Regions from separate parts of the Shewanella baltica genome, predicted to be linked through region 1. Evidence: predicted binding sites of a transcription regulator. Region 1 holds the regulator's gene; the other holds the start of a gene.
The links. Region 1 encodes FliA, which starts transcription of late flagellar genes. Its sites were predicted from a motif close to CTAAAGNTNNNNNNNNNNNNGCCGATA; they were not measured.

Region 1 (11,257 bases):
CAATCCAAAACGTGAGCGGGTATCAATAACTGTAACAACGTTACCACGTAAGTTAATGATGCCTAATACGTAATAAGGCGCACCGGGCACGGGAGCGATTTCAGTGTAACGCAATACTTCCTGCACTTGCATTACGTTGATGCCGTAAGTTTCATGGTCTAACTTAAAGGTAACCCATTGTAATACTGCATCATCTTTACTTGCAGCGACTGCTGCTACATTTCTTGTATCTTTCATGTTTACCTCAACCAATTGAGTCCTGACAACCTAAACCCGCATTAAGCATTTCAACTAAGGCTTGTACGTGCAAAATGCCACACATCTGCTCTTTCACTACACCCGCTAACCAAGGGCGCTTGCCTGCTTGACTACGCCAGTTGACTTGCGATTTATTAATTTTTACCGCATTGACCAAGGACTCACAAGTTAATCCCCAGTTACTACCTTCTAATAATACAAGATATTGATAATTTACCGATTGCGCCAGTTTATCTGAGTATTTTTCTGGCATAACCCACGCACAAGTGTCAACAATGTTCAATTGCTCCTCCCTATGCGTCTGTACACCGAGAAACCATGCGGGTCGGCCAAAGATGTGGTTTATCCGCTCAATTTTAACTATTCCGCCTAAACTGACCAAAGGCACCGCCAATGTCAGGCCTGCTACTTTAAAGAATAGTACCTGAAACTCATCATCGAGCACTTCTTGCAAATCTTTTGTCACGCTAGGAGGCGTAATGCCGACTTGTGTTTCGGGCACAACTACTGGCTCAACGACTTTTTCAGCAATTATTTCATCAACAACCGCTTCATCAATAACAGGCTTGGCTTGCGGTACTTCCACCACTACGGGTTGGACATCAACTGCAGGCGTAACTTCAACAAGAGGTGGCGTCGGTGCTAATGTTTGAGTCTTAAGTACAGGCGCCAACAATTTTTCTAGCGCTTGCTTGTTCACTTGAGAAGCAATCTTACTCACTGGAGCAACAAACTCATGTTGTCTTGGCGTTGCTTTTGGCTGCAACTGTACCGCCGGCGTTATCGTCTTCTCTAAAGCTTGTGATGCAGTCGTACGACCATTTTCAGCCAAGATTGCGGCATCAAGTAATGCAGCCTCCGTTTGATTAACGGCAACATTTTGATTTGAGTCTGCTGTTACAATGCTTTGAGAGGAAACAACCTGACTTGGAGTGTCGTCTTCCTGCAGCAATAATGCGAAAAAATCAAAAACAGTTTCATCAACCGATTTTGACATGGCCAAACTCCCCAACTAATAAGAAATCTAATAATCTTTCATAGGCTTTGACGCCACGACAACCACTCGCATAATGCGATGCTGGTAAATGTGCCAAACTGGCATCTCTAAACTTAGTGTCGACAGGAATAACGTCCTTCCACAGGGTCTCACTGTATTCTGCGCCAAGCACTTGCAAAGCGGCGGGTGATGCCTTGGTACGTTTATCGTACATAGTGGGCACGACGGTGTAGCTGTAACGCGTCTTCTTCGATCGCCCCATCAACTCCATCGTTTTAATCATCCGCTCTAGCCCTTTAATGGCAAGAAACTCAGTCTGCACGGGAATAATAATATGCTGACTTGCCGCAAGGGCATTTACCATTAAAACGCCAAGTACGGGGGGGCAATCAACGATAGCCACATCATAATCATCAGCAACTAGCGCTAATAAATTACGCAGTACTAATCCCATTCCCTCTTGATGACCTAAAGCTCTGTCCAAAGTTGCAAGTGCCATAGTGGCAGGCAATAAATCGAGACCATCGACTAAGGTTGGTACTACATGGGATAAAACGAGTTCTTTGGAAAGGCTTTTATGGGCCAGAAACACATCAAATAAAGAGCCTGGAACCTCTTCAGAATCAATGCCTAAGTAATAACCTAGCGAAGCGTGTGGATCGGTGTCTATCATAAGCACACGCTTGCCGCGCTTAGCCAATGTTCCCGCTAAACTCGCTACCGTTGTGGTTTTACCTACGCCACCTTTTTGATTCGCTATGGTCCAGACTTTCAAGAAGTGACCCCCATATTAATTGATTAAATGCTAATGAATGAGAATATTGAGCCCACACATTCCAAAGGTTACTGCTCTTTTCTCGTCGTTACTCGAATACCACCATTCGGTAAACTAATCACTTTAACACCATCGGCATTTTCAGAAATCACCACAGGTAGCATCTGTGCATTTTTCGGTTCAATTGGCGAAATAGCAGCCTTAACTTCTGCTTCTGGCGTCTGCAGCAGTGTCGGAACTAAAGGTTGCTGATTAGCGTTATCCTTCGCAGTATCCATCGCTGCACTTTGCTTACCCAGCAAAGGCGGAATGCCAATCTGCGTAGATTCTGGACCTATCGCAACAGCCTTTTGCTCACCAGGAGCAGCCAATTGCAGCATAGCTTTAGTCTGATCAGGGTGAGACGCTAACCAGGTTGCAATAGCCTCAGCTTGTTCATCAGGGACCATTAACAGCACCTGAGTCGATTCCAAACGTTTTATATCTTCTCGCAACAAACTATTTTTGTGCCGATAATCGAGACTCAAGGCGCCAAGACACAAAATGGCAATAGCCATCAGCAAGATGATGAGCACACTATTTGTGCTCATCGGATTTTGACTCTTAGACACGAACAGACTCTTTTAAAATGCATTCAGCCATGTTGTCTAAGGCAATCGACTGAGTTGCTATACCCGCGCTGGCAACAGCCTGTGGCATACCATAAACCACACAACTTGCTTCATCCTGTGCCCAAATGGTCGCACCGACCGCTTTCAACATGCGGGCACCTTCTCTGCCATCCGCGCCCATACCAGTTAATACAACAGCAAGCACATCACCACTAAAGGCTTTAGAGGCAGAAGCAAAGGTGATATCAACACAAGGCTTATAGTTCATGTCCGCACTGCCAGCGATGACCTTTAATCGACCACTACCTCCAGTACGTTCAACCATCATTTGCATACCGCCAGGCGCTAAATACGCACAACCTGGTTTAAGAAGATCGCCATTAGCGGCCTCTTTTACATCAATCTTACATAAGCCATTCAAACGACTTGCAAATGCTGGCGTAAAAGCTGCGGGCATATGCTGAATTAATAAAATTGGATGCGGATAGTTTGCTGGGAATTGGGTAAGAATTTTTTGCAAGGCAACTGGACCACCAGTAGATGTGCCGATCAGCAGTATTTTATACTGCTTACCACTTGCACGAATCGACGCTGCTGTTGAGGTCCTCACAGGAGCAGTGGCTGGAGTATGCGACGCTATACTCGTTGTCCCTAAAACGCTACTTGTTGGGCGCACGCTAGGTGTTGAAGTGACGACAGGACGTGCAATAGGACGAAACATTCTGCGGCGTCCCAATGCCTTAACTCTCTGCTGCAACAATAAAATAGCATCATCTTTATTGGTAGCAATGTCTTCAAAACGTTTAGGTAGAAAATCTAACGCACCAGCATCTAAAGCGTCTAACGTTGCTTTAGCGCCATCATGGGTTAAAGAAGAAAACATCAAGATCGGAGTCGGACATTTAGCCATGATTTCACGGACGGCAGTAATACCATCCATCACGGGCATCTCAATATCCATAGTGATAACTTGAGGATTAAGCTCAGCAGCCATCTTCACCGCTTCGGCCCCATTTGAGGCCGTCGCGATAACTTCCAGTTCAGGATCTTGATTGACTATTTCACTAACACGTCGTCTGAAAAAACTTGAGTCATCAACGACTAATACTTTAATGGCCATTCCATTCCTTAGCTTGGAAACTAATTCTTACTTTTCGCATAATGCTTTAATAATCCAGGGACATCTAAGATCAGTGCGATACCACCATCCGATGTAATCGTCGCACCAGCCATCCCAGGAGTGCCGTGTAACATAGCGCCAAGAGGTTTTATCACCACCTCTTCTTGGCCTATTAGGGCATCGACCACAAAACCAATTTGCATCATACCTAATTGTACAATCACCACATGACCATGCTTTTTATCGCCATGTTTAAAGGTGGTTTTGTTTCTATGTAGCCAGTGCTCCAAATAGAACAAAGGCACTGCCTTGTTACGCACTATGACGGTGAGTTGTCCATCGACGATATTGGTCTTAGTGAGATCGAGATGGAATATCTCGTTCACGCTAGACAGAGGTAATGCAAACACTTGTTTAGCGACATCAACCATTAAGGTTGGCATAATCGCCAGCGTTAACGGTACTTTAATCTCAAGTATCGTGCCCTTACCTTTCATAGAATCAATATGCACTGTGCCGTTAAGCTGAGTGATACGGGTTTTTACCACGTCCATCCCAACGCCACGACCAGAAATATCTGAAATCTCGACCTTAGTCGAAAAACCGGGCGCAAAAATCAAATTATATGCTTCACTGTCAGTCATTCGCGAAGCTGAATCTTCATCAAGCACACCACGCGTTATCGCGATTTTTTTCAGTTTTTCTGGGTCCATCCCTGCGCCATCGTCTTCGATTTTCAGCAGTATATGGTCACCTTCCTGACTTGCAGATAAAGTAATCGTACCCGTTCTCGGCTTGCCATTGGCTTCACGCTCGTTTGGCATTTCAATACCGTGATCCACAGAGTTACGCACTAAGTGGACGAGTGGATCGGCAAGCGCTTCAACTAAGTTTTTATCTAGGTCGGTTTCTTCACCAACCATGATCAAATCAATTTCTTTATTGAGTGTACGCGCAAGATCACGTACTACCCGAGGGAAACGACCAAACACTTTCTTGATCGGTTGCATACGGGTTTTCATCACCGCGCCTTGCAAATCGGCAGTCACGAGATCTAAGTTCGCAAGGGCCTTAGACATTTCCTCATCATCACGACTGATACCTAAGCTCACTAATCGATTACGCACTAAGACTAACTCGCCCACCATATTCATGATTTGGTCGAGCCGTGCAGTATCAACACGTACTGTAGTTTCACCTTGAGGCACATTTGCTGAACTTGCTTTAGCTGGCGCTTTATCTACAACTGCAATGTCCACTTTCGGCTTTGCGGCAACAACGGGAGCTGGAGCAGGCGCAGCAGCTTTTACTGGTGTGGGAGTCGGAGCAGCTTTAGGTGCAACAGTCGAAGCAGGCGTTACTGGTGCAGTAGGCGCTTTTACTTCTGCTTTTGCAGGGGCCGCACCTTTACCATGGAGTTCATCGAGTAATCTTTCAAACTCGTCATCGGTAATTTCATCGGCATCCACTATCGGTTGAGGCGTGGGAGCCGAAGCGACCTTTGGTTTAGCTGGCACTTCTGCCTCAGCTTTAAACTTGCCTGAACCATGTAGTTCATCAAGCAATGCCTCAAACTCATCATCAGTGATGTCATCACCCGATGCTGAAGACGCTTTAACTGGCGCAGCTGGCTTAGCGACCACAGGTTCAGACGCCACAGCGGTAGCAGCCGCAGGGCCTTTTCCTGAGCCATGAAGCGCATCTAACAAGGCTTCAAATTCAGCATCGTTGATATCATCAATACTTGAAGATGAGCTATTACTTATCTCTGCGGGAATGTCTTGTGGGACGGGAGTTTCAACAATGGCTTCAACGACAGGCTCTGGTTCGACAACGTCTACCACCTCTGCAGACGCAACTTCAGATGGCAATGGCGCACCTGAACTCAGCATTTTAAGCCTAGCCAACAGGCCCGACTCAGCAGGATCTTGTTGTTCGCCCTGCTGCGTTTGAGCAAACATGGTATTAATAGCATCAACAGCCTGCAAAATAATATCCATCAGCTCTGCGTTTACGCTGCGTTTGCCTGTGCGCAATAGATCGAAGGTATTTTCAGCCTCATGACACACATCGACCATGGGAGTTAAGCTAAGAAAGCCTGCGCCACCTTTAACGGTATGAAACCCTCGGAAAATGGCGTTTAGCAAGTTTGTGTCATCAGGATTATTTTCAAGCGCAACGAGTTGCTCTTGCAGAAGCTCTAAAATTTCACCGGCTTCGATTAAAAAGTCCTGGAGTATCTCTTCATCTACATCAAAGGCCATCAAATTGACTCCCAGTTAGAAACCCAGACTCGATAGAAGATCATCCACTTCGTCTTGACCCGTTACTACATCTTGACGAAGCTCGGCATTCATTATCGGCCCTTCCGCTTCAATATTATTTTTCTGAGCAATCTGACTTTCAATCATAGGCTGCTCACCAAATACCGTCAGCATAGAAACCAGATTACTTTCAACTTCCATTACCAGATCAATAACACGGCGTATCATTTGCCCTGTTAAGTCTTGAAAATCTTGTGCCATCAATATTTGATTCAGCAATTCACGTAATCGAATCGAGTCTTCTGAACTACGGGACATAAGATCTTGGACATCGTGACAAAGAACCTTAAAGTCACTTAAGACTATCTCGCGTCGCATTAATCTGTCCCAAGATGGCATGACTTTTTGAATATTAACCGTTACGGCATTGGCCAAAGGTAAACATTCTTCAACCGCATCCATGGTTTTATTTGCCGCTTGTTCAGTCATGTCAATAACGTAATTTAAACGTTGCTTGGCATCGGGAATTTCTGTATTGGCTAATTCAGAAAGACGATTATCAACTTGAAAATCCATCAGCGCACTATGAAGTTGCCGAGTTAATTTCCCTACTTCTTCGAATAATTCTCGTTGCAATGGAGCTGCAAGCTCCCGAAATAAATCATCTGCCTGACTTTGCTCACCTGCACTTAATAATTCAACAAAGTGCTGAGCTTGCTCGAGCGTGATGAGCCCTGATGTTTGTGACTTCATAGCTCATCCTTGCTCAAGCGAGTCGTTCGAATATTTTATCTAACTTCTCTTTCAGCGTTGCAGCGGTAAAAGGCTTAACCACATATCCATTCACTCCCGCTTGAGCGGCAGCAATAATCTGTTCACGTTTTGCTTCAGCAGTTACCATTAATACGGGTAAATGCTTTAGCGAATCATCTGCGCGAATTGCTTTTAACAGATCGATCCCTTGCATGCCGGGCATATTCCAATCTGTAACAACAAAATCAAAATCCCCCTTTTGCAACATCGGCAGGGCTGTAGAGCCATCGTCTGCTTCTTGGGTGTTGTTAAACCCCAAGTCTCGCAACAAGTTCTTGATGATACGCCTCATTGTCGAAAAATCGTCAACAATGAGAATCTTCATATTCTTGTCCAAGGTTTCCTCCGGTGAGCTGACATTCTGTGCTCGATTAATAATTATACTTATGTCCAGTGCTTGAGTTTAGCTTTCAATCGCAACATCGCCTGACTTAATATCTGGCTAACCCGCGATTCACTGACTTCAAGAATGGCGCCAATCTCTTTTAAATTCAATGCTTCATCGTAGTACAGGGATAACACTAATGCATCTCTTTCAGGCAATAATTTAATTGCCTCAACCAGCGCAGAATGAAATTGGTTCTCAGCTAATGCTTCAAATGAATCATCATCGGACCGATCACTCACTGTAAGTATATCCTGAGATACGCCTAAGTCTTCTATCCCTATGATTTTTCCGACAGAAACATCGTTAAGAATATGATGGTACTCATCGAGCGTCATATCAAGTTTTTCTGCAATTTCTGTGTCGCGTGCATCACGACCCAGCGCTTGCTCTAACTCATCTATAGCGTGTGCAACCTTGCGGTTGTTACGATGAACGGAACGAGGCACCCAATCGCCGCGGCGAATTTCATCTAACATGGCCCCACGTATGCGTATGCCGGCGAAGGTTTCAAATTTCGCACCCTTGCCACCATCAAACTTGGATGATGCTTCTAATAACCCCATCATCCCAGCTTGGAGTAAATCATCTAACTGCACGGAGGCAGGTAGTCTGGCGAGTAAATGATGCGCAATTCTTTTAACCAACGGAGCATACTGTTCAACGATCGACGATTTATTGTCTAAACAAGTATACGCAGCGGCTTTATTCACTCGTTTTTTCCTCTTGAAAATCTGGTCGTTGTACTAAACGCTCAACGAAAAACTCCAAATGCCCACCAGGTTGCTGCGGTACAGGCCAGCTTAGAATTTTATTTGCCAACCCTTGATACGCAATCGCCGCTGGTGATTTAGGATACGCTTCAACCACCAATTTTTGTTTACGAACTGATTTACGTAAGTTTTCGTCAAATGGGATTGTTGCAACCAATTCAAGGGCGACATCCAAAAATCTGTCGGTCACTTTACTGAGTTTAGCAAATAATTCCATACCTTCGCGTAAACTACGCACCATATTGGCAACTATTTTAAAACGGAACACGCCATGCTCACGGCTGAGGATTTTTATCAGGGCATAGGCATCGGTAATTGATGTGGGTTCATCACAAACAACGACCAGCACATCCTGCGATGCACGTGAGAAACTGAGCACCATATCTGAAATCCCAGCAGCAGTATCTACGACTAGAATATCAAACTGAGTCCGCATCTCACTGAAAGCGCGAATTAACCCTGCATGCTGCGCTGGACTTAATTCCACCATCCCTTGTGTTCCTGAAGTGGCTGGCACTATGCCAATCCCTTTAGGGCCACGAACGATAATATCGTCAAGCTCTGCATCACCAGAGAGGACATGGGAGAGGTTACGCTCGGCACGAATACCCAGCATGACATCGACGTTTGCTAAGCCAAGGTCAGCATCAAGTACCAAGACACGCTTGCCTTTTTCGGCTAATGCCACAGCTGTATTAATGGAAACGCTGGTTTTACCAACGCCACCTTTACCACCTGTGACCGCGATTACTTTCACTTTTTCGTTATAGGGTTGATTCATCATACGTAAACCACTTGCTTGATCCAGGGTCATAAATCTACTCAAATGCACAGGCCATATTATCTGACCACGCTGTGTCTTGTAATGATTGTTGTTCTGTACTATCTAACGCTGCGAGTGCCTGCTGGGCTAAATCTAAGGTATCCGCAACTTTCATATCTTCAGGAACTCTTTGTCCATCAGTAACATAACTTAATGGTAATCCGTTTTGGATCAACACACTTAATGCCCCTGCTAACGACACAGATTCATCGAGTTTTGTGAGAACGACACCAGATAGGGGAATGCGTTTAAAATGATTGACTGCATCTTGCAGCACACGGCGCTGTCCTGTCGCAGACAGTACCAGATAACTGCGGATAGGTATCCTGCTATTTGCAGTTAAATTATCAAGTTGCTGGTAAAGACGCATATCTCGTTGTCCCATGCCAGCCGTATCTATCAATACTAGCTTGCGATTCCTAAACTGATAGAGAATTTGCTCTAATTCATTCAGATCATGAGCTTGCTTTACTGGGCAGCCCATTATTTTGCCATAAGTTGCTAATTGCTCATAGGCTCCGATACGATAATGATCTGTCGTTATCAAAGCCACATGCTCAGCACCATGATGGGCAGCAAAACGGGCAGCAAGTTTCGCTAATGACGTGGTTTTACCCACACCGGTTGGACCCACTAATGCAACCACTCCGCCCTGTTTAACAATATCATCACCTTGATTATCAAGCATGTTAGCGAGACTTTGAGGTAAAGCTCGAACTAATTCTGCAGGCGTATAGTGTTGGCTCAGCGCCGCTAATTTATTCGCAACAGCTGGGGAAAATTCAGCCTCAAGTAACTTGGCCTCGAGCATAGCACCGACGGGGTCGATGCGTTTTTTATGTTCTGTCATCAAAGAGGACACTTGGTGTGTCAATAAATTACGCAATGAGGCTAACTCATCACGCATTGCCTCAATATCTGCGCTTTGTTTCTGTGATGTCTGTGGCTTCTTATCAAACGTAGCAGGCGCTTCGCGACGCTCCACTTTTGCCGCAACCGGAGCTTGTAACCCCTTTGCCCATGCGGGTAACGCTGCATCAACTTGCTGATGCGACATCTGTTGATTCAAACGACTTTGCTGCTTCTCTAACAAGGCTTGTAATGAGTCAGCAGGTGCCGCAGGCTTTGCACGGGTTTCTACTCGTACTGGCTGTTTAGCACCCAAGGACACAAGGTCGTCACTCACGTCCATAAAGGTTGGCGCTGGCGCAGTAGCTGCGGTTTTCGCTTTAGGTTCGTCATAGTCAACGGCGGCGACAATTTCGATGCCCCCATTCACTTTCTTATTTGACATAATGACGGCATCTGAGCCGAGTGTTTCTTTCACTTGGGCCAGTGCGGCGCGCATGTCTTTGGCAAAAAATCGTTTAATCTTCACTTATGCGTCCTCTACTGGCCGACTGCAGATACGATACGTATTTGCTTCTCATCAGGTATTTCTTGATATGAAATGACTCTGAGATTAGGAATAGTATGTTTAACAAAGCGTGACAGCGTCGCGCGTAACATACCTGACGTCAACAATATGGCGGGTTGTCCGACCATTTCTTGCTTCTGAGCCGCATCGGCAAGAGACTGCTGCATGCGTTCTGCAAGACCGGGTTCAATGTTAGGACCATCACCACCGGTTGCTTGCATTGACTGATGCAACATCTGTTCCAACTCTGGCGCCAAAGTTATGACGGGGATTTCGAGCTCTGGGCCTGAAATTTCCTGAACGATCATACGTTTCAACGCGATACGAACTGCAGCGGTCAAGACTTCAGTGTCATTACTCTTAGTGCCGTATTCTAACAAAGTTTGCACTATAGTACGCAAGTCTCTGACTGAAACCCCTTCATTTAACAGGTTCTGCATCACTTTTACGACATGTCCTAACGGCATGACATCAGGAATAAAGCCATCCACCAGCTTAGGCGAGTGTTTCGCAAGCATATCCATCAGTTGTTGCACTTCTTCGTATCCTAACAACTTAGCAGCATTATTGGTCAGCAATTGACTAATATGGGTTGCCACAACCGTAGCTGCATCAACAACGGTATAACCTAATGTTTGTGCATGCTCACGTAATTCAGGGGCAATCCATACTGCTTCCAGACCGAAAGCCGGATCGCGCGTTTCAATACCGTCAAGCTTGCCATAGACTTGGCCGGGATTAATCGCCAATTCACAATCGTGACGAATATCCGCCTCACCAACAACTACGCCCATTAGAGAAATGCGGTAGGCATTAGGTGACAAATCTAAGTTATCGCGAATATGCACCGCAGGCACTAAGAAGCCCAACTCTTGCGATAACTTCTTACGGACTCCTTTGATACGGCTTAATAACTCGCCACCTTGGCCCTTATCGACCAGTGGGATCAAGCGATATCCAACCTCAAGCCCAATAGTATCAACATGATGCACATCGTCCCAACCCAGTTCTTTAGGCTCTT
Region 2 (11,257 bases), 2.0 Mb from region 1:
GATTTTCGAAGCCGTTCACGGTAGTGCACCGGATATCGCTGGTAAAAACCTTGCAAACCCAACCTCAGTAATTTTAGCCTCTATCCAGATGCTCGAATATTTAGGTATGGCTGACAAAGCTGAGCAAATCCGTAAAGCGGTATCTGCAGTGATCGAAGAAGGCGACCGTACCACTCGCGATTTAGGCGGCACTCACGGCACGACTGACTTCACTCAAGCGGTTCTTGAGCGTCTGTGATCGCAATGCTGAGCGCGTTTAAGACGAGTCTATAACGCGCTTGTTCAAGCTTAAGCTTCATAAGAAGTAAGCGCTTGAAACTCAAATGAGTAAACATGAAAAAGCCCCGAAGTCTCCTTTGGGGCTTTTTGTTATCTGGCTTTTAAACCTGCATGGCTTTAAAACTGCGTGGCTTTTAAACCCGCCTGACGATTACCGTATTAGCGTATTAGCGTATTAGCGTATTAGCGTATTAGCGTATTAGCGTATTAGCGTACCTAAGTAACGTACGCGAGTAACGACGTCAATATCACTGCAGAGTTATCGCAGGAATTAATTCCACGCGGTATTAGGACGCAGCCATAAATGCACTGTCACTTCATCACGATCGTGATAAAGATGCTTACACTGCACTTTAAAATCGGTCACGCCGTTCTCTTTAAGAATGGTCTGCATGGTCTCAAGAATGGCAGTGACTTCTTTATAGCGGCTCTTCATCGGTAATTTAAGGTTGAAAATCGCTTCCTTAAACCAACCGTTAATCGCCCAAGCTTCAATCAGTTCAGCAACACGCGCTGGTTTCTCAACCATGTCGCACACTAGCCAATAGATATTTTTGCGCTGTGGCTCGAAACGGAAACCGTCTTCACGGTAATGTTTCACTTGGCCCGTTTCCATGAGTTTCTCATCCATGGGGCCATTGTCGACAGCCGAGACAAACATGCCACGACGCACCAGTTGATAAGTCCAGCCACCAGGGCAAGCGCCCAAATCCACTGAGTTCATGCCACTGCGAATACGCTCTTCTTGCTCTTCCTTCGGCACGAACTGGCCAAAGGCCTCATCGAGTTTTAGGCTAGAACGACTCGGAGCATCCGCCGCCATTTTCAGACGTGGAATCCCCATAAAGTGTGGCGAGCTGTTATTACTGTAGGAATAACCCACATAGGCACGCCCGGGTCCGATAAAACACACGTGGATAATCGGACGTTTTGGATTTTCCTGCGCGAGCAAACTGCCGGATTTTTTCAAATGCTGGCGTAAAGGCACAGTGAACTTACGGCAAAAAGCCGAGAGCTCTTTCGCTTCGTTAGTGTCTGGCGTTTCAACCCGCACTTCGCCCGCTTTGCTGACGTCACTGAGTGCCGCCACGATTGGGCTAATTCTGTCGTTTTCAGGCAAGTCGACTAATAAGTCGCTGGCAGCAAACATCTGGCGAGCGAAAATGAGCGAATCTAAAGGCAGTTGTTTCACTAACGTATCTGCGGCGTCATCCTCAAAACATTGGTACACGACATAGGCGTCGTTATTATTGGCCTTAACAAAGCCACCCACATTGAGCTCACCGGCTCGCTGTTGGATTTCTGCAGCGCATTCTTTTTCAAAGCCTGCGCGGCAAAATAAAAATAGGTTTTTCATGGGGATCCCTGAGAAATCCAAGCCAAAGCATTGGCTGACTATCGATTTGGGCGTCAGTATACCAATTTCAATCCACAAATGCCCTATTTGCCTACTGCGGAACCTTGAATTGCGATTGGAGAAATAAAAAAGGCTTAGGTGCGCCCTAAGCCTGTTAACTCACACTTAACGTTCGAGATTAAGACTCGTGACCGTCAATCACTTTATGGCGCCATACCGCGGCAGCAAATAATAACCAGCCGAGTAAGAAACACCCACCGCCCATTGGCGTGACAGGGCCAAGCCACTTAGTGCCGAACAATGCCAGTCCGTATAATGAGCCAGAAAATAGCACTATGCCTGCAATAAACAAATACGCCGACCAGTCCAATAAACGTGAGGTTAACCATTGGCCCGAAAAGGCAACCATGATTAAGGCGAAGGTATGGTAGAAATGGTATTGCACCCCAAGATTAAACACGTCAATCAAATCCGGTGGTGCGACTGCTTTTAAACCATGGGCACCAAAAGCCCCTAAGGCGACGGCTAAAAATCCGCTCACGGCGGCGAGTAACAATAGACCTTTACGCATTTAACTCTCCTGCTGGAATGGGCTTAACTCATTCAACATTCATTCGCTCAACATTAAGCTAACCAATAAAATCGCTAGATAAATCAATGGCACGTGCAAGGTTAGCCGCTTCAGTGGTGCCTGACGACTTTCTTGGGACAAAACTATGATCACCGTCGGTTATCCAAGCCAATCCTATCTCTGCCTTCAAGGGCCAATTTGGGATCTGCTCTTTGCCACCAAACTTATCACGCTCGCCCTGTACGACTAATACTGGGACTTGGCATTCATTCAAAGGTTCCAATCTAGGCTCGCCGCCTTTAAGTGGCACAAAGGGGTAACCTAAACAAATGACTCTATCGATGTGCGCCGCTAATGCAGGATCGCAGGCTAATAACGCTGCCATACGTCCGCCCATAGATTTGCCCATCAGTACGACACGCTCGACCTTAGGTTGTGAATGAGCGATATCGAGCATCTGTGTAAAACACGCGAGCAATTTAGGCGCGCGGTCCGGTGGACGCCGTTTGCCATCGACGGCATTAGCCTGCATATAGGGAAAATTAAAGCGCATCACTTGGTAGCCCTTAGCCACAAGCCCCGCCGACATGGCCTGCATAAACTCTGAGTCCATGTTAGCGCCCGCGCCGTGGGCTAATAAAATCATTGTGCTCGCAGGCTCACCCTCTAATACATAACTTGGCTTATCCGGGCAACAACTCACTACGCGACTCCTCAGCAAACATATCTAACATCCATTCGCGAAATGCGACGACCTTACCAAGTTCAGCGTGATTCTGCTGGCAAACCAAGTAGTAAGCATCTTTACTGACCAAGACTTCTTGGAATGGGCACACAAGACGCCCCGCTTTTATATCGGGACGCGCCAGTACGCTGTAACCTAAAGCCACGCCTTGACCATGGGCCGCCGCCTGCAATACCAAGGACGAATGACTGAAGATGGGGCCTTGGTTCACATTAATATCGTTAATCCCACATTGTCTAAACCACGCCTGCCAATCGTGACGATTCATATCATGTAATAGCGTGTGATATTTTAAATCGCTCGGTTTTGACAACGGCTTAGGACCGTTGAGCAACATGGGCGAACACACAGGAATGAGCACTTCGTTTCTGAGCTTATCGGCGCGCAGACCAGGCCAATTGCCTAGACCATAATAAATGGCGACATCCACATCATCGGTTAATGAGCTCGCTTCGGTATCGACGGCTTTAATACGCACGTCGATATCGGGATTTTTCTCACTGAACTTTGCCAAACGCGGCACTAACCATTGAATTGCAAAACTGGGCGACATACTGACCGTCAGAGAACCAATCGCACTGCGGGCGAGTAATCGGTCGGTAGCATCGGCGAGTTGAATAAAGATGTCTTTGATGTCGAGGAAGTAGCTCTGCCCTTCTTCGGTTAAAAGCAAAGAACGGTTCTTTCGGCGAAATAATTTTAATCCGAGGAAATCTTCTAATGCCTTTATTTGATGGCTCACCGCAGCTTGTGTAACAAACAATTCTTCTGCTGCGCGCGTAAAGCTCAAATGCCGCGCGGCTGCCTCAAATGCTTTAACCGCATTAAGCGGTGGTAATCGTCTGGACATAGTGATCTCAGTCTCGTTTTTTAATTAGTTTTTCTAATCCGTATTGTTACATTTAATCGTTTGTAAAGGCCAGTGATTTTGGTTAAATTTTGCGCCATTGAAACAGCGGTATCCACGAAACACTTATATCTATGAAACACCCTAGTTGGACAATCTCAAAGTTGGTGATGGGAATGTCTGACAGCGTTACTTTGTCAGCCCGGAGGCGACTATGTTTAATTTAAAATCAGCGTTTGCGTTAGCGATAATTTCAGCACTCAGCTTAAATGCCAGTGCTAATGTACTCGTTGACGAAATCGTCATCGATACTAGCGACTTACAAGCCAGTATCACTGCAGATTTAACCGCTGCAATGAATAAAATGCACCAAGAAGTGCTGCAAGAAGCCACGCTATTGATTGCCACAGATGATGTCGCATCAAATCAGCAGATCGTTAAGCCTAATAGCTTATAAGACAACACTAATTCAGGTTTTCAACCCAAGACCTAACAAAAAGCCGCATTAATATGCGGCTTTTTTGTATCCTAGACCTATGGCACTTCCCACTGACAAGACGTGTCAGTGGGCAAGTTTGCCTGGATTTATGGGCGATACACTTTGACGTTCGTGTAGCCTTGCTCGATTAAGTACAATGCCTGCAATTTACTCATCACCCCACGCTCACAATACAGCAAATAAGTCTTTTGCTTATCGAGATCGGCAAATTGAGTCGCTAACTTGAAGAATGGGATACGTTTGATCTCAATGCCTTCAATTTGCAACGGTTTGCTTTCCTCTTCTTCTGGGGCGCGAATATCAATGACCACTTGGTTGGTATCAATACTGGCGACCGTTTCAGTCTCAGTAATCCGAGTATCCATTTGTTCTGCGATCTCCCTGATATCAATAGTGACAGACTGAGCGATGATTTTATCAATCAAATCTTCAGAGAACTTCTTCTCTTCCGCTTCAACTTTCGCTAATACCGCTTTAACCGTTGGCTTTTGCGAAATCACGCCGCAATATTCTGGCATAGACTTGGCAAAATCTTCGGTGCCGATTTTACGACTCTCGTTGATAATGTCTTGTTTATCCATGGCGATCAGCGGACGTAAAATCAGCAGCTCAGTACAGCGGTCAATCACGTTTAAATTGGTCAGCGTTTGGCTAGATACTTGACCTAAACTTTCACCGGTTACCAAGGCTTGAATACCCATACGTTCTGCAATGCGCGCCGCAGTGCGCATCATCATACGCTTCAGCACTACGCCCATTTGGCCATTATCAATACGCTCTAAAATCTCAGCAACCACAGGCTCAAAAGGCACAGAGATAAACTTCACCTTGTGGGATTCGCCGTAGGTTTTCCACAAATGGTAGGCCACTTGTTTAACGCCAATTTCGTGCTGCGCGCCGCCCAGATTAAAGAAGCAATAATGGGTACGCGCGCCCTTTTTGATAAACTGATAGCTTGACACACCTGAGTCAAAACCACCTGAAATCAAAGACAACACATCTTCCTGCGTCGCCATCGGGAAGCCACCTAAGCCTTCAATACGCTTAGTGACCATGTAAAGATTATCGCGTTCAATTTCAAGGTTAACGGTAATATCTGGATTCTTTAAACGCACACCTAAAGCATCGGTAAACTGATTTAAGCCGCCGCCGACGTAACGCTCCACTTCGATAGAATTAAAATCGTGATCGCCAGTGCGCTTCACTCGCACGCAGAAGGTTTTACCCGCGAGTTGGTCACGGTAAACAGGCAAGACTTGCTGATAAATATCGTCCACAGATTCAAAGCTGTACTCATCCACTTGCACTACGTGTGCAATGCCAGGAATACACGCCAGACGCTCACCGAAGGCTTGGGCCAATTCAGGCTTATCCTTTGGCACCATTACCATAATGCGGTCCCACTGACGTTGAACTTTAGCGTCTTCGTCGACTTTTTTGAGTACATTACGTATGTTGGTTTCGAGCATTTTGGTGAAGCGCATCCTTACGGGTTTGCTCTTCATCATGATTTCTGGGTACAGCTTTACAATAAACTTCATGGGATTTCCGCGGGCAATTTTAAAACAGCAAAATTGGTTAAAAGAATAATCGGGGGATTATATACCCAAGCGACCTAAAAATGCGAGTTTCAGCGCGCATCGCAAACAGCCACACAAGCCACATTCATGGCGGATTAATGGCGTATTAGTGATTAAGTCACGGCGGGATTTTTAAGCGAATTCGGTTGGAATAATGTCACTAAACCTATCCACTTAGTTTGAATTGCCCTGATTAAAATGAGTGGTTTGAAATGAATTATGTGAGATAAGTCGTTGAGGTAAGGTTGAAGGAAGCTTAGGGATAACACACTCTCTGCGATTGGCGTAAGGCCCAAATAGATTCAAATCAACCACAGCGCTTTGATGCACAAAGCGTTAGCAAAAAAAGGGAAAGTCCACATTCGCCCAATAAAAAAGCCGCAACAGGATTGCGGCTTTAGATGCAGTGAGTACCAAGCTACCTAAGGCGAATTACCGACCTGAATCTCATCAGATTCCTTCGCTTTACCTTGCTCAATGGCAATTTCCACCCTGCGGTTACGGGCACGATTCTCCGGTGAATCATTTGGCACTATCGGATTGTTAGACGCCATGCCAACCACTTTCATCCGTTTAGAATCAAAGCCTTTGACTTGCACCAACTCGTGAGCCACAGCCACAGCGCGTTTACTGGATAAATCCCAGTTAGAGCTATAAAGCTCATCGCTGATTTGCATGTCATCCGTGTAACCCGATACCGTAATAATCCCCGGCACATCTTTTAGCAGTTCGCCAACAGAGCGCACCACAGGCTTAAATCGTGGTTGAAGGAAGCCCGAACCAGAGGCAAATGCGCCCTTCTCACGGATACGGATAATAATCTGCTGACCTAAGGACTCAATTTCAATCGCACCATCGGTGATCTCTTTATTGAGCTCCTGCGCCATCTTCTTCACTTCTTGATTGATCTTATCCTGCGCCGCTGCCGCTTCGGCTTTAACCGCATCGGCCACTTCCTGCGCCGTTGCAGTGGCTTCACCACCACGCTGAGAACCACTTTGCTGCTGAACGCCGCCAGCACTGTCGTCTTCACCCGCTTGGTAATCCAATACAGGTTCCGTCATTTCATTGGTTTGCTGGTTGATAATTTCAATCGGCGTGGGATCGGGACGTCCTGGTCTAAATTCTAAGGCAATAACAGACGTCCCTTTCGGGATATCTTTGACTTCCACCTTATTTTGCACACCAAAGGCATACTTCATTGAGCCCGCGATCTGCTTAAACTTCATTACGTCCATTTCGGAAAATGACAATAACAACACGAAGAAACACATCAACAGCGACATCAAGTCAGCAAAGGTCGCCAACCACATCGGTGCTCCGGCCGGTGGACAGTTGCACTTAGCCTTAGCCATGGGCTACTCTCCGTCCGTTGTATCTATTTTGCGATTTTTCTCAGCCAGATAATTTTTCAAGAAGCCTTCAATCACCCGTGGGTTTTGTCCGTCTTGAATCGCCAATACCGCATCCATAATCAAGTTACGGTTCAGCATTTCTTCACCCATCCTAAGCGTTAACTTATCCGCGATAGGAAGACAAACCATGTTAGCAACCATAGCGCCGTATAAGGTGGTTAACAAGGCCACCGCCATCGAGGGGCCGATGGATTTAGGATCTGACATGTTTGACAGCATGGCCACAAGACCCACCAGCGTACCAATCATGCCCATTGCCGGACCTACGTCACCAAACGCTCTAAAAATGCCGATCCCTGTACGATGGCGCTCTTCGGTCAGGGCGATATCCTTCTCTAAGGCAGCGCGCACCACTTCACCATCGTGACCATCAACAAGCATGTCGACGGCTTTTTGCATAAAGCTGTTGGTAATTTGCGCTTCTTCTAAAGCTAAAAAACCGCCTTTACGGGCGGCATCAGCCATAGTCACGGACTGTTCAATCAAATCTTCTGGCTTATCAATCTTAAAAATAAACGCTTTGGCGGCGATTTTTACCGCACTAAAAAACTGTTTAAGATTGAACTTCATCATCACCACGAAGAAGGACCCACCGAAAACAATAAGAATCGAGGGTACATCAACGAAAATCATTAAACCGCCGCTGGTGGCCATTGCCCCGAGGATAAAACCAAAGGCACCCACAATTCCAATTACTGTTGCTAAATCCACAACGGCTCCTCAATTTTCGTAATAAACGACATAATACTTACCCTAAGTAAGCAATAACACTCAGTTGTTCCACTGAGTAAGATAATCCCACCGACATACATGCGAGCCTTGTCTATCCAGTTAAAAATTACCATACAAATGATGATACTATTGTCAGTTATCGGACACACACTAAGCAAGTTTAGCGACAATTTATATTTTCTGAAAAAATTTCAGTAACAAAGCGTGCTATTGAGCAAATATCTTTAGTCTGAATTTGACCCTAAAGCCGCCCTGATATACCTTGTGTCCGCTAAATCAAAGGAAGCATAAACGTGGCGAAGAAACCCGAAAATCTCAGTTTTGAAGAATCCCTTGGCGAACTCGAGCGCATTGTTGCCGATCTAGAACAAGGCGATATCTCCATCGATGACGCGTTAAAACAATTTGAACGTGGCATCAATCTGGTTCGAAATAGCCAAGCAAAACTCGAACAAGCCCAACAAAAAGTGGCCATTTTACTGAAACAAGATGAAAATGCGCCCCTATCCCCCTATGCCGTTGAGGGCGAATAAGCGTGTTAGTCAGTGCCATTCAAGAATATCAACAACGGGTTGATAATCAATTAAAACAGCGTTTTAGTACGCTTGAAGATACTGCTCCCCAATTAAAAGCCGCCATGACTTACGGCGCCTTATTGGGTGGCAAACGCATTCGACCTTTCCTTGTCTACAGTGTCGGACGCATGTTTGGGGTCGAGCTCGAAAAATTAGATGCTTGCGCCGCAGCCATTGAATGTATCCATGCTTATTCATTGATCCACGACGATTTACCCGCCATGGATGATGATGAACTGCGCCGTGGTCAGCCCACAGTGCATATCGCTTTTGATGAAGCGACCGCCATTTTAGCGGGGGATGCACTGCAGACCTTAGCCTTTGAAATTGTCACCGAAGCGGTCCCTGGGATCAGCAGCGAGCAACATATCGCTATGGTCAGAGTATTGGCAAAAGCCTCAGGTTATCGTGGCATGTGTGGCGGCCAAGCGATAGACTTAGCCTCAACAGATAAACATATTGATCTTAAAGCATTAACTCAGTTACATAATATGAAAACGGGCGCCCTTATCAGCTGCGCCGTTGAGTTAGCGTTAATCGCCGCAAACGCGCCAAAAAATCAGTATGCTGCTATGATGGATTTTGCCCATGCGGTCGGACTCGCCTTTCAAGTACAAGACGATATCCTTGACATCGTAGCCACCACCGAAGAACTCGGTAAGCCGCAAGGCTCTGATACTGAATCGAATAAGAGTACGTTTCCACAACTACTTGGACTACAAGGTGCACAAGACACCGCCAAACAACTGATCCAAGAGGCACTATCAGCGCTGGCTAAATTGCCATACAATAGCCAGTTAATTGCAGACTTCGCCCGCTATATCATTGAGCGAAGAATATAATAAGAGTCGAAGTATCTCGCTATGAGTTTGGACATTTCTCAGTTTCCCGTGTTGGCGCAGGCCAACACCCCTAATGAACTCCGCCAGCTTCCTCAGGCACTTTTACCACAAGTAGCCGACGAACTGCGCGAGTTCCTTCTTAAGTCTGTTGGCATATCCAGCGGACATTTTGCCTCTGGGCTCGGCACAGTGGAACTCACTGTTGCGTTGCACTATGTCTACAACACCCCTTTTGATCGGCTAATTTGGGATGTGGGCCATCAGGCTTATCCCCACAAAATTCTCACGGGTCGTCGCGACAAGATGCACACCATTCGCCAAAAAGATGGCTTGCATCCTTTCCCATGGCGTGAAGAAAGTGAATACGACACTTTCAGCGTTGGGCATTCAGGCACGTCTATCAGCGCCGCACTGGCGATGGCTATTGCCGCAGAAAAAGAGCAAGCGGGTCGTAAAGTCGTTGCCGTGATCGGCGATGGCGCTATGACAGGCGGCATGGTGTTTGAAGCCATGAACCACGCTGGCGACTTGCACAATGACATGCTCGTGGTGTTGAACGACAACGAAATGTCGATCTCTGAAAATGTCGGCGCCCTCAATAACCATTTAGCACAACTGATGTCAGGCCGTTTTTACACTACGCTGCGCGAAGGCGGCAAGAAAGTGTTGAAAGGCATGCCCGTCATCAAAGAAATGGCCAAGCGCACTGAGGAACACCTCAAAGGCATGGTCGTTCCTGGCACCCTGTTTGAAGAGTTAGGTTTCAACTATATCGGTCCTATCGACGGCCACGATGTTGATGCTCTGGTCGAGACCATGCGTAATATGCGCAATCTTAAAGGTCCACAGGTGCTGCACATCATGACGAAGAAAGGTCGTGGTTATGAACCTGCTGAAAAAGATCCTATCGGTTGGCATGCGGTGCCTAAGTTTGACCCGTCGCTGTTTAAAAAGCCGGCCACCAAACCCGGTTTGCCGACCTTTTCTCAAGTCTTTGGTAAATGGTTATGCGACATAGCCGAGCAAGATGAGAAAGTGTTAGCGATTACGCCTGCGATGCGCGAAGGCTCTGGCATGGTAGAGTTTTCCCAGCGTTTTCCTAAACAATATTTCGATGCGGCGATTGCCGAGCAGCATGCTGTCACCCTATCAGCAGGTTTTGCCTGTGAAGGCTTTAAGCCTGTGGTGGCAATTTACTCGACCTTCCTGCAACGCGCCTACGATCAGCTTATTCATGATGTAGCGCTGCAACAATTACCGGTATTGTTTGCTATTGACCGTGGCGGTATTGTCGGTGCCGATGGTCCAACTCACCAAGGTGCATTCGATTTAAGCTTTATGCGCTGCATCCCCAACATGGTGATCATGGCGCCGTCGGACGAAAATGAATGTCGTCAAATGCTCTACACTGGCTATTGCTATGATGCAGGCCCAAGTGCAGTGCGTTATCCAAGGGGCTGTGCCACGGGAGCGACGCAAGTCGAAGCGATGACGGCATTACCGATTGGTAAAGGCGTGATCAAACGTGTGGGTAAGCGCATTGCCATACTCAACTTTGGCACCTTGTTAGCGTCGGCGTTAACCGCTGCCGAAAGCTTAGATGCAACGGTTGTCGATATGCGCTTTGTGAAACCACTTGATGTTGATTTGGTCAAAGAGATGGCGCAAACCCACGAAGTACTCGTCACAGTGGAAGAAAACGCCATTATGGGCGGCGCAGGTGCTGGCGTGCTTGAGCAGCTTCAAAAGCTGCGAATGCCTAAAGCCGTGCTTCAAATTGGTTTGCCAGATGAATTCATCAAACATGGCTCGCCA

Region 2: the regulator FliA is predicted to act here: its motif matches at 8,163-8,189, upstream of pomA (flagellar motor protein PomA).

What each region holds. Positions count from the first base shown of each region.
Region 1 covers NZ_UGYM01000002.1:1,194,041-1,205,297, reverse strand. Annotated here, with positions in the region: gene DYH48_RS05440 (chemotaxis protein CheW) at 1-237, opposite strand, end outside; gene DYH48_RS05435 (chemotaxis protein CheW) at 245-1,255, opposite strand; gene DYH48_RS05430 (ParA family protein) at 1,239-2,030, opposite strand; gene DYH48_RS05425 (membrane anchored protein in chemotaxis locus) at 2,099-2,620, opposite strand; gene DYH48_RS05420 (protein-glutamate methylesterase/protein-glutamine glutaminase) at 2,634-3,761, opposite strand; gene DYH48_RS05415 (chemotaxis protein CheA) at 3,782-6,025, opposite strand; gene DYH48_RS05410 (protein phosphatase CheZ) at 6,041-6,778, opposite strand; gene cheY (chemotaxis response regulator CheY) at 6,792-7,175, opposite strand; gene DYH48_RS05400 (RNA polymerase sigma factor FliA) at 7,223-7,936, opposite strand; gene DYH48_RS05395 (MinD/ParA family protein) at 7,929-8,810, opposite strand; gene flhF (flagellar biosynthesis GTPase FlhF) at 8,815-10,197, opposite strand; gene flhA (flagellar biosynthesis protein FlhA) at 10,209-11,257, opposite strand, start outside.
Region 2 covers NZ_UGYM01000002.1:3,184,351-3,195,607, forward strand. Annotated here, with positions in the region: gene DYH48_RS14390 (isocitrate dehydrogenase) at 1-238, shown strand, start outside; gene rlmM (23S rRNA (cytidine(2498)-2'-O)-methyltransferase RlmM) at 551-1,636, opposite strand; gene DYH48_RS14400 (DUF423 domain-containing protein) at 1,815-2,207, opposite strand; gene DYH48_RS14405 (alpha/beta family hydrolase) at 2,266-2,910, opposite strand; gene DYH48_RS14410 (transcriptional regulator GcvA) at 2,891-3,802, opposite strand; gene DYH48_RS14415 (hypothetical protein) at 4,014-4,256, shown strand; gene thiI (tRNA uracil 4-sulfurtransferase ThiI) at 4,385-5,839, opposite strand; gene DYH48_RS14425 (flagellar motor protein MotB) at 6,301-7,233, opposite strand; gene pomA (flagellar motor protein PomA) at 7,237-8,004, opposite strand; gene xseB (exodeoxyribonuclease VII small subunit) at 8,319-8,558, shown strand; gene ispA ((2E,6E)-farnesyl diphosphate synthase) at 8,561-9,442, shown strand; gene dxs (1-deoxy-D-xylulose-5-phosphate synthase) at 9,464-11,257, shown strand, end outside.